DNA from 2 places in the Streptomyces sp. NPDC001406 genome. Region 2 is predicted to be linked to the other one. Evidence: riboswitches for the same ligand, from Rfam matches in the RefSeq annotation. Region 2 holds a riboswitch; the other holds the start of a gene.
What was found. A riboswitch is a leader RNA that binds a small molecule or an ion and turns the genes downstream of it on or off. The one in region 2 is predicted to bind glycine.

Region 1 (7,507 bases), on a different contig from region 2:
CCAGGATGACGGCCTTGCGGCACTCGATGTTGTCGAACGGCTTCACGCTCTGCGGGAAGACCGCGTAGCGGATGTAACCGGAGACCGGGTTGTCCAGGTTGGCCTTGTGCTCCTTCAGGGCGGTGGTGCGGCCCTGCGGCGACATGCCGGTCTGGTTGATGTCCAGGTCCAGGTCACCGTTGAGCAGACGCTGGTCCAGCTGGTTGGCGTCCGAGAAGAACTGAACGGTGATCTTGTCCGGGTAGGCCTTGCGGATCGGGTCCGAGGCCTGGCTCCACTTGTCGTTGCGGACCAGGGTGAGGTCCTTGCCCGGGCTGTACGAAGCGAACTTGTACGGGCCGGAGGAGAACGGGTGCAGACCGTACTTGGACTTGGTGTCCATGTCCTGGCGGACCGGGGACGCCGAGACCAGGGCCAGCATCTCCTCGAAGTCCGAGTTGGCCTTCGGGAGGTGGAAGACGATGGTCTTGTCGTCCGGCGTGTCGATCGCCTTCAGACCCAGCTTGTCCTTGGCGGAGTCCTTGTACGGGCCCTTGTACTCGCCCTTGGGGTCGAGGACGTCCTTCAGATAGACCGGACCACCGGACAGCACGTCCTGCGCCCAGACGCGCTCGATGCCGTACTTGATGTCCTTGGACGTGATCGGCTTGCCGTCTTCCCAGGTGACGCCGTCACGCAGGGTGTACGTGTAGGTCTTGCCGCCGTCGGAGACCTTGGCGAGACCGGTGGCGAGGTCCGGGGTCAGCGTGGCGCCGTCCTTGCCGGGCTCCGTCTTGTTCGTGACGAGCTGACGGCTGTAGTAGCGCGCGAAGTTCCACATGAAGCCGTAGTAGCCGCGCGTGGTGTCCCACGAGTCGGCGTCCTGGGCTCCACCGAACCGCAGCGTGCCGCCCTTCTTGGCGAGGTCGGCCTGGGCAACCTTGTTGTTGGCCGCGTCGAAACCGGCTGCGCCCGTCTTCGAGCCCTTGTCGCCGTCATCGCTGTTGCCGCCGCCGCACGCCGCCGTGGTCAGCAGCGCGGCGACCGCGGCAGCAGCGGCCAACGCCTGCTTGCGCCGCCCTGAGGTGCGTTGGGTAGTCACGATCTCGGATCCTCCGGATTTTGATGAGAGACCCCGTGGCAGTGCCACGGGACGCTTGGGGTAAGGCGGTTCAGCGGGAGCCCTTCGGGTCCAGCGCGTCCCGCACGCCGTCGCCGAAGAGGTTGAAGGCAAGAACGGTCACGAAGATCGCCACACCCGGGACCACCATGTACATGGGGTCCGACTCGTAGTAGTCGATCGCGCTCGAAAGCATCTGCCCCCAGGAGGCGGTAGGCGGCTTGACGCCTACGCCAAGGAAGCTGAGTGCCGCCTCGGTGAGGATGTTGGTCGGGATCATCATCGTCGTGTACACGACGATGGGCGCGACGAGGTTGGGCAGCAGTTCCTTGAACAGGATGTAGAACCGCCCGGCGCCCAGCGACCGGGCGGCCTCGACGTACTCGCGCTCACGCAGCGAGAGGGTCTGTCCACGCACCACGCGTCCGATGTACGGCCAGCCGAAGAACCCGATGACCAGGATCATCACGAACACCCGCACGCTGGAGCCGGTCAGGCCGAGCATGTCGTTCGGCATGACGGAGACCAGGGCGATGGTGAACAGGAGCTGCGGGAAGGCCAGCAGACCGTCCATGACGCGGCTGATGAGGGAGTCCACCCAGCCGCCGAAGAAGCCGGCCAGGATGCCCAGCACGGTGCCGAGAACGACGGCGACCATGGCGGACAGGAAGCCGACCAGGAGCGAGACCCGAGCACCGTAGAGGATGCGGGCGAAGATGTCGCGGCCGTTGACCGGCTCGACACCCAGCAGATGGTCTCCGCTGATGCCGCCCAGCGACCCCTTGGGGGTGCCGAACAGCGGGTCGATCAGGCTCTCGTGGTAGGCGTCCGGGTCCTGCCCGAGCAGGTTGGTGATCACGGGCGCGAGCAGGGCGAGCGCGATGAGGGCAAGCACGACCACCCCACCCGTGAGGGCGAGTTTGTCCCGCTTCAGGCGCTCCCAGGCGATCCGGCCCAGGGAACGTCCCTGTACGGCCTTGTCGCCGGCAGCGGCAGCCGCCGCTTCTTCGGCCGCGCTCGGGGCCGCTTCCGCAGTCGGCTCGTGCAATGGTGCCGTCATCTGGCAGGGACCCCTCTCAACCGGCGGTAGCCGGCCCGCACTTGCCGCTGGTAGCGGCCTCAATCAGTCCGTCGTACACAGGGGCGAACCCCTTGAAGTGGGAGTCTTCAACGCTTCGGCGATCAGTTGCCAGCCTTGGCGGTGAATGGATGCGCAACCGTGATGCAGCCTGTGGTTACCCGTTATGCGGACGGGCAGTTGCTGGGGGCGGACACCGTCAAACCGCCCATGAGTGAACAAAAGTCGAAAATTCACCCAAATCTACGCGCGAAGATCTCTCCAAAGCGACAAACAGGGACATACCTGCGGAAGTTGGCCACGGGGCTCAGTAGGCTCCGCTCTGCGGCAGCTGGGCCCAGTAGCCCCCGCCTGCGGCGGGAGCGGCGTGCGCCTCGCGGTCGTAGAAGGGGCGGGCGCCGGCCCGCATCCACATCACGACCGGGTCGTACTCGTCCGTCATCGCCACCGTCGACACCGGCAGCCCGTCCGGGACCGCGCCGACGGACTGCTGCATCATCGCCCGCACCGAGTCGACCGCGGGCGGGGAGGTGTCGTACACGTCCAGGCCGATGGCCAGGTACGGCGCCCCCAGCGCCGGCTGCACCCAGGCCCGGCGCAGCGAGCGGACCGCCGGGGTGCGGTGGGCGTTCTGCGCGAGCAGGGCGTAGAACTGGGGGATCTCGATGGCCGGTTCGGACAGCCGCAGCGGGCCCGCCGGCTGGCGGTCCAGGCCGGTGGCGATGCGGCGCAGGTCGAGCCAGGGGATGCCCACGCCGCCGCCGGGCGCGTGCGGGTTCAGCCAGAGGCCGTAGTGGTCGGGGTAGAGCGTGCGGGCCACGTCGAGGCCGTCGACGACCTCGTACGATCTGTTCCAGCCGCTGGCCGACAGCTCCTGGGCGGAGGTGACGCAGGGGGCGTAGCCGTACCCGTCGACCTCCATGTTTCCGTACTGGGCGTCCGGGGAGCCGCCCTGGCCGTGCCACAGGAGCATCCAGACCTGGCCGGAGGACGGGGTCGCGAGTGCGCGCAGCAGTGCCTCGTAGGCGTCGTAGCGCCCGGGCGTGACTTGCCGCAGCATGTGCTCGACCTGCCCGGTCGCGGTGCCGCTGCCGCTCGCGCTCACCTGGTTTACCGCCCCTTCGAGAAGTTGCCCCGCGTATGGAAACAGCTTAAGCGCCCGATGGCTCGAGACCCGGTGCGCGTAGGCGAAGCACGCTTCAGTGGCCGTGCTGATAGAACGGCCTGACGTTCTCCCTCATCCAGTGGCCCACCGGGTCCTCCGCCACGTCGAGCAGTACGAGGTTGACCGGCCACCGCACCGGGGCCTTCCCCAGGGCCCTGCCCAGGGCTTCCAGGGGGAGCGCGCGCAGGTCGCCCTCCCACTGGGACAGTTCGACGCCCACGAACATCACCGGGTCCGCGGTCTCGATCGCGGCCAGGCAGCGGCGGGCCGTGGCGACCACACCCGTCCCGGCGAACTCCGCCGAGGCCGCGGCGAGGAAGTCGACCGGGTCGTCCTGCCAGTCGGGTTCGAAGAGGCGGACGCGGCCGCCGGTAGAGGGGCCGTCGAGTTCGGTGCGCCCCGCCCGGCACAGCTCGGCGACCGCCTCCGGCGGAAGCGGGACGCCGACCACGCCGTCCGGGTTGATCGCGAGGCCGACCTGCGGGGGCAGACCGCGGGCGAACTCCACGGCGGGGGCGATGGTGTACGACATGTGGGAGCCGGCGACCTGGCGGAACTGCTCCTCGGAGCTGAACACCGGGACGTACACCTGGCCCTCGATCTCCATCGTGGGCAGATCCAGGGGACCGCTGTTCGGGCCGCCGCCGTTGGGCAGCGGGATCCATACGAAGCTGCGGCTCAGGACCTCGACGATCCGGGCGCCGGCCGACGGCACGCCGAGGGACGCCGACAGCACCTCCTCCAGCTCGTTGCCGGGCCATCCGCCGTGCGGATGGGGGTGCGCCTGTGCCGGGAAGTCCGTAGGGAAGTCCGCCGGGAAGTCCATCTGCCTACCGCCTGCTGGGAACCACTGGTATGGCTGGAAAGGCTAGCGGGTACTGGCGACCCGGCTTCACCGCGCGAAGCCGATCCGGTGCAGGACGTCCGCCGCGGCCCGGTCCAGCAGCACCGCCGAGCCGCAGCCCGGGGGCAGCTCGCCCCGCTCCACCGTGCGCAGGAGGCGGGCGGCGGCCCTACGGTGGCGCAGGAAGGCGTAGCGGGAGACACCGCGGCCGCGCTCGCGCTGGCCCTCCAGCGCGGTGTCCGGGGTGACGTCGAGCAGCAGCAGGTGCAGGGTGCCGCCACGGCGGCGGGCCTCGCGGGCCAGCCAGTCGCGCACCCAGGTCTGGGCACCGCAGTCGTGCACGACGACCCCCTCGCCCGAGCGCAGGGCGCGGCGCAGCCCGGCGTAATGGGCGAGGCGGACCAGGGGGCGGTAGACCGCGTACGGCAGGAGGCGGGGCATGCGGGCGTCCCAGCGGTCACGGGTGTCCTGGGAGTCGATGCGCGCACCCCGGACCGCACGCCTCATCAGGGTGGACTTGCCGCTGCCGGGCAGGCCGGTGATCACGACCAGGTCGCCGGGGCCGAAGAGCAGGCCGTGCGGGCTGTGGCCGGCGCGGTCGCGCAGATCGCGGACGACCGGTGCCGGGCGCTCGTCGCAGCGTCCGCGGGCCGGGGCGGCGGCCCGCTTCGGCAGTGCCATGCCCGTGGTCGTGGCGTACGCCGTGGTCCTGTTCACCGTGATCGTCCTCCCCTTGGGCTCGGAGCTCCCCTGCCCGTCGAGTGTAAAGAGAAGGTAATGCCTGGTGTCTCGCGTTTTCGTGCGCGTACTGCCACAGCCCGGTTACAGAAGCCGACCTGCCGCGCGCGGGCGAGGCGTGCAATGATGTGGCCGCCAACTGCATACCGGCCGTTTGAATCCGCGCGGGAGAGTCCTCGGCAGCACTGCCGGGGCGCCGAAGGAGCAAGTCCCTCCCTTGAATCTCTCAGGCACCGTTACCGCGCGGGCGAGGCACATCTGAAAAGCGGGCCGCCGTGACGGTGGCCCCACCCAAGGTGCAAGCCGTGGTCGTCCCGGACAGGGGTGGTCATGGCGAACCTCTCAGGTTCCGATGACAGATGGGGAGGAACGACCTCGCCCTCCCCCACGCTCGAATTCGGCTCGCGCGGGGGGACCCCATCGCCTTGGGAGACAACCGACCGATGAGCAGTACCGAACTCCGTCATACCGCGCTCGATGCGCTGCATCGCTCGCTCGGTGCGACCATGACCGACTTCGCCGGCTGGGACATGCCGCTGCGTTACGGCTCCGAGCGCGACGAGCACATCGCCGTGCGCACGAAGGCCGGACTCTTCGACCTCTCGCACATGGGCGAGATCACGGTGACCGGTGCGGAGGCGGCGAAGTTCCTGAACTTCGCGCTCGTCGGCAACATCGCCTCCGTCGGGGTGGGCCGCGCCCGCTACACCATGATCTGCCAGGCCGACGGCGGCATCCTGGACGACCTGATCGTCTACCGGCTGGCCGAGACCGAGTACATGGTCGTGGCCAACGCCTCCAACGCCCAGGTGGTCCTGGACGCGCTGCTGGAACGTTCGCCCGGCTTCGACGCCGAGGTCCGCGACGACCGCGACGCCTACGCCCTGATCGCCGTCCAGGGCCCCGAGTCCCCCGGCATCCTGAAGTCCCTGACCGATGCCGACCTGGACGGCCTGAAGTACTACGCGGGCCTGCCCGGCACCGTCGCCGGTGTCCCCGCGCTGATCGCCCGTACCGGCTACACCGGCGAGGACGGCTTCGAGCTGTTCGTGAAGCCGGAGCACGCCGTCGAGCTGTGGCAGGCGCTGACCAAGGCCGGCGAGGGCGTCGGTCTGGTCCCCTGTGGCCTGTCCTGCCGTGACACGCTCCGCCTGGAGGCGGGCATGCCGCTGTACGGGCACGAGCTGACGACCTCCCTCACACCCTTCGACGCCGGACTCGGCCGGGTGGTGAAGTTCGAGAAGGAGGGCGACTTCGTGGGGCGCGAGGCGCTCACCGAGGCCGCCGCCCGTGCCGAGCAGAACCCGCCGCGCGTCCTGGTCGGCCTGGTCGCCGAGGGGCGCCGGGTCCCCCGCGCGGGGTACGCGGTCGTCGCCGGCGGCGCGGTGATCGGCGAGGTCACCTCGGGTGCCCCCTCTCCCACGCTGGGCAAGCCCGTCGCCATCGCCTACGTCGACGCGGCGCACTCCGCGCCCGGTACGGCGGGCGTCGGCGTGGACATCCGCGGCAGCCACGAACCGTACGAGGTCGTGGCACTGCCCTTCTACAAGCGCCAGAAGTAGAGACTGATCACCGGGGCCCTCGCCCCGCCCGCTTGTGATGCCGGGCACATCACCCCGCTCACCTGCGGTTTCAGTACTCCCCCAGTCATCAGCACATCCCCGCGTACAGGAGAATTCAGGCCATGAGCAACCCCCAGCAGCTGCGCTACAGCAAGGAGCACGAGTGGCTGTCGGGCGCCGAGGACGGCGTCTCGACGGTCGGTATCACCGAGTTCGCGGCCAACGCGCTCGGCGATGTCGTCTACGCCCAGCTCCCCGAGGTCGGCTCCACGGTGACCGCGGGCGAGTCCTGCGGCGAGCTGGAGTCCACGAAGTCGGTCTCCGACCTGTACTCGCCGGTCACGGGTGAGGTCACGGAGGTCAACGAGGACGTCGTCAACGACCCCTCCCTGGTGAACTCGGCCCCCTTCGAGGGCGGCTGGCTGTTCAAGGTACGCGTCACGGACGAGCCGGCCGACCTGCTCTCCGCCGACGAGTACGTGGCCCACACCGCCGGCTGAGGAGTCGTAGACGTATGTCCGTCCTGAACACGCCCCTGCACGAACTCGACCCGGACGTGGCCGCCGCGGTCGACGCCGAGCTGCTGCGCCAGCAGTCCACCCTGGAGATGATCGCCTCGGAGAACTTCGCTCCGGTCGCGGTCATGGAGGCCCAGGGCTCGGTACTCACCAACAAGTACGCCGAGGGCTACCCGGGCCGCCGCTACTACGGCGGCTGCGAGCACGTCGACGTCGCCGAGCAGATCGCCATCGACCGGGTCAAGGAGCTGTTCGGCGCCGAGTACGCCAATGTGCAGCCGCACTCGGGCGCCTCGGCCAACCAGGCCGCGCTCTTCGCACTGGCCAAGCCCGGCGACACCATCCTCGGTCTGGACCTGGCGCACGGCGGTCACCTGACCCACGGCATGCGGCTGAACTTCTCCGGCAAGCAGTTCGACGTGGTCGCCTACCACGTGGACGAGACCGGCCTGGTCGACATGGCCGAGGTCGAGCGGCTCGCCAAGGAGCACCGCCCGAAGGTG
Region 2 (7,507 bases):
CCGCGGGCTGCATCGGGTGGTTCGGCAGGTACGGCGCAAGGTGCGACCGTACGCCCACGGGTCCGACGCCGGGACCACCACCGCCGTGCGGGATGCAGAAGGTCTTGTGCAGGTTGAGGTGGGAGACGTCACCGCCGAAGTGGCCGGGCTTGGCGAGGCCGACCAGGGCGTTGAGGTTGGCGCCGTCCACGTAGACCTGGCCGCCCGCCTCGTGCACCTGGGCGCAGATGTCGGCGACGTGCTCCTCGAACACACCGTGGGTGGACGGGTACGTGATCATGAGCACGGCGAGCTCGTCGCGGTGCTGCTCGATCTTGGCCCGCAGGTCCTCGACGTCGATCTCGCCGTCCTCGGCGGTCTTCACGACGACGACCTTCATCCCGGCCATCACGGCGCTCGCGGCGTTGGTGCCGTGCGCGGAGGACGGGATCAGACAGATGGTGCGCTGCTCGTCGCCGTTGGCGCGGTGGTAGCCACGGACGGCCAGCAGACCGGCCAGCTCGCCCTGGGAGCCGGCGTTGGGCTGCAGGGAGACCTTGTCGTAGCCGGTGACCTCGGCGAGGCGCTCCTCCAGCTCACGGATGAGCGTGAGGAACCCCTCAGCCTGCTCGGTCGGCACGAAGGGGTGCAGCTGACCGAACTCGGGCCAGGTGACCGGCTCCATCTCGGTGGTCGCGTTCAGCTTCATGGTGCAGGAGCCGAGCGGGATCATGCCTCGGTCGAGCGCGTAGTCGCGGTCGGCCAGCTTGCGCAGGTAGCGCAGCATCGCGGTCTCGGAGCGGTGCTCGTGGAAGACCGGGTGGGTGAGGTAGGCGTCGGAGCGCAGCAGCGCGCCCGGCAGGGCCTCCGCCGTCGCCGCGTCCAGCGCCTCGATGTCGCCCTCGACGCCGAACGCCGACCACACGGCGGCCAGCTGGGCCCGGTTGGTGGTCTCGTCGCAGGCGATGAAGACGTGGTCGGCGTCGGCCCGGTGCAGGTTGACGCCGTTGTCCCGGGCGGCTGCGACGATCTCGTCGGCGCGTCCGGTGACCTTGACGGTCAGCGTGTCGAAGTAGGCGCCGTGGACGATCTCGACACCGCCGGCCTTGAGGCCCTCGGCGAGGATCGTGGCGTAGCGGTGGGTGCGGCGCGCGATGGCCTTGAGGCCCTCCGGCCCGTGGTAGACGGCGTACATGCCCGCCATCACCGCCAGCAGCACCTGCGCGGTGCAGATGTTGCTGGTCGCCTTCTCGCGGCGGATGTGCTGCTCGCGGGTCTGCAGGGCGAGCCGGTAGGCCTTGTTGCCGTCGGCATCGACGGAGACGCCGACGAGGCGCCCGGGCAGGCTGCGCGCGAACTTCTCGTGCACGGCCATGTAGCCCGCGTGCGGCCCGCCGAAGCCCATCGGCACGCCGAAGCGCTGGGTCGTGCCGACGGCGATGTCCGCGCCGAGCTCGCCCGGCGAGACCAGCAGGGTCAGGGCGAGCAGGTCGGCGGCGACGGTGACGAGCGCACCGAGCTCGTGCGCCTGGTCGATGACCGGCTTGATGTCCCGTACGGCACCGGAGGCGCCCGGGTACTGGACGAGCACGCCGTTGATCTCGCGCTCGGCGAGCTCGGCCGGGATGCCCTCGCTGAGGTCGGCGACCACGACCTCGACGCCGGCCGGCTCGGCACGCGTCTCGATCACGGCGATGGTCTGCGGCAGCGCGTCCGCGTCGACCAGGAACAGGCCCTTCTTGTTCTTGCCCATGCGCCGGGACAGCGCCATTGCCTCGGCGGCGGCCGTGCCCTCGTCGAGGAGGGAGGCGCCGGAGGTCGGCAGGCCGGTGAGGTCGGCGACCATGGTCTGGAAGTTCAGCAGAGCCTCGAGGCGCCCCTGGGAGATCTCCGGCTGGTAGGGCGTGTAGGCCGTGTACCAGGCGGGGTTCTCCATCACGTTGCGCAGGATGACGGGCGGGGTGAAGGTCCCGTAGTACCCGAGTCCGATCATCGAGCCGAGCACCTGGTTGCGGTCGGCGAGCGAGCGCAGTTCGGCGAGCACCTCGGCCTCGGTCCGGGCACCCGGCAGGTCGAGCGCGTCGGCGTTCTTGATCACATCCGGCACCGCGGCGGCGGTGAGCTCGTCGAGCGAGCCGTAACCGACGTGCGCGAGCATCTTGGCCCGCGCCTCCTGGTCGGGCCCGATGTGGCGCTGTTCGAAGGGGATGCCCTGTTCGAGCTCGGTGAGCGGAATGCGCTGGGCGGTCATTGCGGAGGCCTCCTGGTCTGACGCGACCTTCGAGGGGCACCCCGGCACGGGTACCCCGACGGCCTCCCCCTCTGTCATCTCAACCTGAGAGCTTCGCCGGGTCGCCCGAAGGCACCGGCTTTCACCGTCGGTGAGAGCGGAAGCCGTCGACACCCGCCCTGCTTTCCAGAGTGACCTCGTCCGTGCGGTACGTGAGCCTGAGAGATTCCGGGGAGGATTTGCTCCTTCGGCGCCTCCGGTGATGTCCGGAGGACTCTCCCGCACGGGGTCAGCAGCCGTTTGCAAGACTACCAGCGAGGTCAACGCCCGGGCCTTCGAGTGGCCGCCTCCTTGATTGTGCTCTTTTGTAGTGCTTACGGATGAGTTGCGACCAAGTGGAGGGCCCGTGCAGACCGACATCGATCCGCGCAACCTGATCGGCCGCAAGGCGTTCGACCGCAATGGCACCAAGATCGGCACGATCGACGAGGTGTACCTCGACGACGCGACCGGCGTGCCGGAGTGGGCGGCCATACGCACCGGCCTGTTCTCGCGGGACGCCTTCGTCCCGCTGGAGCCCAGTGAACTGGTCGAGGGCACCCTCCACGTCCCGTTCGACCGAGCCCTCATCAAGGACGCGCCCGACTTCGGCGTGGGCCGCCATCTCTCCCCGGAGCAGGAGCTCCAGCTCTACCACCACTACGGCCTGGACGTGGCCCCACCGCCCCGCCTCCCCGACCACGACTTCGGCAACCTGGCAGGCACGGACGAGACCTGAGGCCGAACGAGTGGGGTGACCGAGGAGCCGGCAGGGCGGGCCGGAAGTCTCACAGGGGCGTAGTCGCGGCCCGGGGTTCCCCCGTGCTCCGCTCCGGCTCGCCGCGAGCCGCCCCGGATTCGCCCCCGTCCCCCACTCCTTGGACCAACGGCAAAGGATCCGCCGGCTCCAGGTCCGCGTCGTCGACCCGGAACGTCCGCACCCGCCCGGGCTCCGAGTCCGGCGTTTCGAAACGCACGGTGACCCGCCCAAGGCCGCTGCCCTGCACCCAGCCGTGTCCGTACTCGGTGTGCCGCACGTCATGACCGGGCGACCAGTGCCGCTCGGCGGGTGCCGGGCTTTCCGGCGCGGACTCGGCCACGCTCTCCTCCGGCGCCGCGTCGGCCCGCTCGCCCGCCGCCTGCGCGAAGAGGTCCTCCTGTGTGTAGTCGGCGAGCCCGGAGACGCCCACTCCGAGCAGCCGTACACCGCCCGTCGTGTCCACCGAGTCGAGGAGCCGCGCGGCGGCCTCCCGCACCACCGCCGGATCGTCCGTGGGCCCACGGAGCGTCTCGGACCGGGTGAGTGTGGAGAAGTCGTACCGCCGCACCTTCAGCACGATGGTCCGCCCCGACAGCCCAGCCCCGCGCAGCCGCCGCACGCACCGCTCGGCGAGCCGCTGCACCTCAAGACCCACTCTGAGCCGGTCGTGGATGTCCACGTCGTACGTGTCCTCGACCGAGACCGACTTGGTCTCCCGCTCGGCCACCACGGGCCGCTCGTCGTGCGCCAGCGCCATGGCGTACAGCCCGTGCCCATGGGCCTTGCCCAGCAGCCGTACGAGCTCGTCCTCGCCCGCCTCGGCGATCTCGTCGACCGTGGTGATCCCGGCTCTGCGGAGGTGGTCGCCCGTGGCCGGGCCGACCCCCGGCAGCGTCCGCACCGACATGGGGCCCAGCAGCGCCCGCTCGGTCCCCGGTTCGATCAGCACCAGCCCGTCCGGCTTGGCCTGCTCGGAGGCGATCTTGGCGAGCATCTTCGATGCCGCGAGCCCCACCGACCCGGTGAGCCCCGTCACGGCCCGTATGTCCGCGCGCAGCTTGGCTCCGGCCAGCCGCGCGGACTCCTCGTCCCAGGCCGCTCCCCCGGCCTCCAGATCGATGAACGCCTCGTCCAGGCTCAGCGGCTCCACCAGGGGGGACAGCTCCCGCAGCAGCCCCATCACCTGCTCGCTGACCGTCCGGTACAGCCCGAAGCGCGGCACGAGATACGCCGCGTTCGGAGCCAGCCGGCGCGCCTGGGCCATGGGCATCGCCGAGTGGACCCCGAAGACGCGCGCCTCGTACGACGCCGTGGCGACCACTCCGCGAGGTCCGAGCCCGCCCACGACGACGGCCTTCCCCCGCAGGCTCGGCTTGGATGCCTGCTCCACCGAGGCGAAGAAGGCATCCATGTCGAGATGCAGGATCGTGGGCGCGTTTCTCACAACTCCGATGCTGCACCACGCCACTGACATTGCCCCGGAGCGGGACGGGGGCGCGGTCGGCCGCGCCCGGGGACCTCGCCTCAGACGGCCCGGTTGCGCCGCCGCGCGAGTTCGTCGGCGGGGTTGTGCCCGACGAGGGTCTCGCCCGTGTCGATGCGCTCACCGTGCAGCTGTGAGAGCGCGCTTTCCACGTCCCGCCACACCACGCCCACCGCGATGCCGAAGATGCCCTGACCGCCCTGGAGCAGGGCGTGGACCTCGTCCGGCGAGGTGCACTCGTAGACCGTGGCACCGTCGCTCATCAGCGTCATGCGCTCCAGATCGCGGAAACCGCGTTCCCTGAGGTGCACGACGGCGGTACGGATGTTCTGCAGCGAGACCCCGGTGTCCAGGAACCGCTTGACGATCTTCAGGACGACAACGTCCCGGAAGCTGTACAGACGCTGCGTGCCCGACCCGTACGCGGGCCGCACGCTCGGCTCGACCAAGCCCGTGCGGGCCCAGTAGTCGAGCTGCCGGTAGGTGATGCCGGCGGCCGCGCAGGCCGTCGGACCGCGGTAGCCGATCTCCTCGGACGCCATGGGCCCCGCCCCTCCGCTGTTCGGCACGGCCGAGGGCCGCTGGGGGGCGTGGCCGACCGCGCCGTTGGGATGGGCGTACCCCCTGCTCGAACGCAGCTGAGAGCTTGAGGGAGGGTACGGACCGCTCTCCCCGAAACCGCGTCCGGGGGCACCCCCAGCCGTACCGTCGCCGCTGCTTCTCACGCCGACCTCCGTCCTTGACCTGCCTTCTCGACGGTAGGCAGTCACCAGGGGTGCGTCAACGATCGCCACACTCGGCACGCCGAGTGATAATCACCCTAGGAGTGGTTTCCCGTGCCCCACCGCGGGGAAAGGCTAGCCGAATGCTCTCGCGGGGGTCCGTAGGACGCTCTCAATGGCCGGTGGCATTTGCCGACATCCCGCACGTAACAGGGCGCCGACCGAGCCGTCACGGACCGCGTCCGCCGGATCGGCCGCCCCCTCACTGGCTGCTGGTGCCGAAGTCCTCGGGTGAGATCTGGTCGAGGAACTCGCGGAACTTCTCGACCTCGTCCTCCTGCTCGTCCGGAATCGCGATGCCCGCGTCGTCGAGCACCGTGTCACTGCCGTAGATCGGCGTTCCGGTGCGCAGGGCCAGCGCTATGGCATCGGACGGACGGGCACTCACTTCGACCCCGCTGGCGAAGACCAGCTCCGCGTAGAAGACGCCTTCACGCAGGTCGGTGATGCGCACTTCCGTGAGCTCCTGGCCGACGGCCTCCAGCACGTCCTTGAACAGGTCGTGGGTCAGCGGTCGCGCGGGGGCCATGCCCTGCTGGGCGAAGGCGATCGCCGTCGCCTCCCCCGGCCCGATCCAGATGGGGAGGTACCTGTCGCCTCCCACTTCGCGCAGGAGCACGATCGGTTGGTTGGAGGGCATTTCGACCCGGACACCTACGACATCGAGCTCGTTCACACAGCAACCCTAGGCCGTGCCCGGGACGTTTGGGTAGTCGGGCCGGGAACGGGTGGCCGATACGGCCTGTCGAGCACCGCCGCCGCTCACGGCAGACGCACCCCGAGGGCGGTCTTCACCAGGGCGGCGTGCAGCCGCACGGTGAGCGCCGCCAGCTCCTTCGTACGCGCTTCGGCGTGGGCCCTGGTCTGCGGGTTGCGATGCCGCTTCAAAGGGGCCACCACCTGGTCCACCAGGCCTGCCTCGCGGTCCGCCGCGGCCTTCATCACCCGCAGGTGGCGCGGCTCGATCCCGTGCCGGCCCAGCTCGGCGACGAGCGAGGCCACGGTGACCGTCTCCGCGTCGTACACGCCGTCCTCGAGCGGGGCGATGAGCCCGTACGACTCCCACTCCTGCAGCGCGCTCTCGTCGATCTCCGCCGCCGCCAGCAGCTCGGCCCGGCCGATCCGGGCCGCCGTGGGCGTGTCGCACGGCTCCAGGACGGTCTCACCGTCCCGCTGACGCCCCACGACGGGCAGTGGCACGGCCTCGCCGCGCTCCACGGCGTCCAGGTGCTCCCGGATCACCTTGAGCGGCAGATAGTGGTCCCGCTGCATCCTCAGGACGTGGCCCAGCCGCTCGACGTCACCGGCGCTGAACTTGCGGTACCCCGACGGCGTCCGCCGCGGCTCGATGAGCCCCTCCGACTCCAGGAAACGGATCTTGGAGATGGTGACTTCGGGGAACTCGCCGCGCAGCACGTTCAGCACCGTGCCGATGCTCATCAGCCCACTGTCCGCGGCGGCGGCACCGTGCCCGGCACCGCCGCTCGGTGTTTGAAGCATGGACCTTCCCTGACGGGTCAGATGCCCTGCCGGCTCGAGTAGAAGACCAGCCGGTACTTGCCGATCTGCACCTCGTCACCGTTCGACAGGGCGACCTGGTCGATCCGCTCGCGGTTGACGTACGTGCCGTTCAGACTGCCCACGTCGGCCACCGTGAAGGAACCGTCCGGAGAGCGCCGGAACTCGACGTGACGGCGCGAGACCGTCACGTCGTCCAGGAAGATGTCGCTCTGCGGGTGACGTCCGGCCGTGGTCAGCTCGCCGTCCAGCAGGAAGCGGCTGCCGGAGTTCGGCCCGCGACGCACCACCAGCAGCGCCGAGCCCGTCGGCAGCGCGTCCACAGCCGCCTGCGCCTCGGGAGAGAGCGCCGGCATCTGCGTCTGACCGGTGACCTCGGCGTCGTAGGCCTCAAGACCGGAGATGGAGATAGTGGACGTCGTCTCGGACGCACGCTCCGGCGCCACGCCGGCACGCAGCGGGGCACCACAGTTGGAACAGAACCGGGCGTTCTCCGCGTTCCGGTTACCGCACCTCGTACACACCAGGACCGACATGGACGGATCCTCCTGCCGCGGCTGCCCCGCGGGGGCATTGGACGCATACGGGTCGGAGGCAAACCCTCCACCCGTACTTGAGGTTGACGGTTGCCCGAAACCTATGCCGCCGGACTGGGCAGGGTCAACAGACGGCGCGCCCTGGCCGCCGGAAATGTCACCGCCCGGACCAGGGACCTG

Region 1: it holds a riboswitch for glycine, as region 2 does, so the genes downstream of both, gcvT (glycine cleavage system aminomethyltransferase GcvT) here and gcvP (aminomethyl-transferring glycine dehydrogenase) in region 2, are expected to answer to the same signal.

Annotation. Positions count from the first base shown of each region.
Region 1 is NZ_JBIAWG010000022.1:59,966-67,472, reverse strand. It holds gene ACFY1J_RS39595 (ABC transporter substrate-binding protein) at 1-1,081, opposite strand, end outside; gene ACFY1J_RS39590 (ABC transporter permease) at 1,152-2,159, opposite strand; gene ACFY1J_RS39585 (enhanced serine sensitivity protein SseB C-terminal domain-containing protein) at 2,485-3,282, opposite strand; gene ACFY1J_RS39580 (enhanced serine sensitivity protein SseB) at 3,377-4,168, opposite strand; gene ACFY1J_RS39575 (AAA family ATPase) at 4,235-4,903, opposite strand; glycine riboswitch at 5,080-5,176, shown strand; gene gcvT (glycine cleavage system aminomethyltransferase GcvT) at 5,368-6,486, shown strand; gene gcvH (glycine cleavage system protein GcvH) at 6,609-6,986, shown strand; gene glyA (serine hydroxymethyltransferase) at 7,001-7,507, shown strand, end outside.
Region 2 is NZ_JBIAWG010000014.1:282,137-289,643, forward strand. It holds gene gcvP (aminomethyl-transferring glycine dehydrogenase) at 1-2,230, opposite strand, end outside; glycine riboswitch at 2,406-2,501, opposite strand; gene ACFY1J_RS32420 (PRC-barrel domain-containing protein) at 2,616-2,987, shown strand; gene ACFY1J_RS32425 (DNA polymerase IV) at 3,037-4,452, opposite strand; gene ACFY1J_RS32430 (MerR family transcriptional regulator) at 4,533-5,216, opposite strand; gene ACFY1J_RS32435 (bifunctional nuclease family protein) at 5,476-5,949, opposite strand; gene ACFY1J_RS32440 (MerR family transcriptional regulator) at 6,036-6,773, opposite strand; gene ACFY1J_RS32445 (FHA domain-containing protein) at 6,791-7,507, opposite strand, start outside.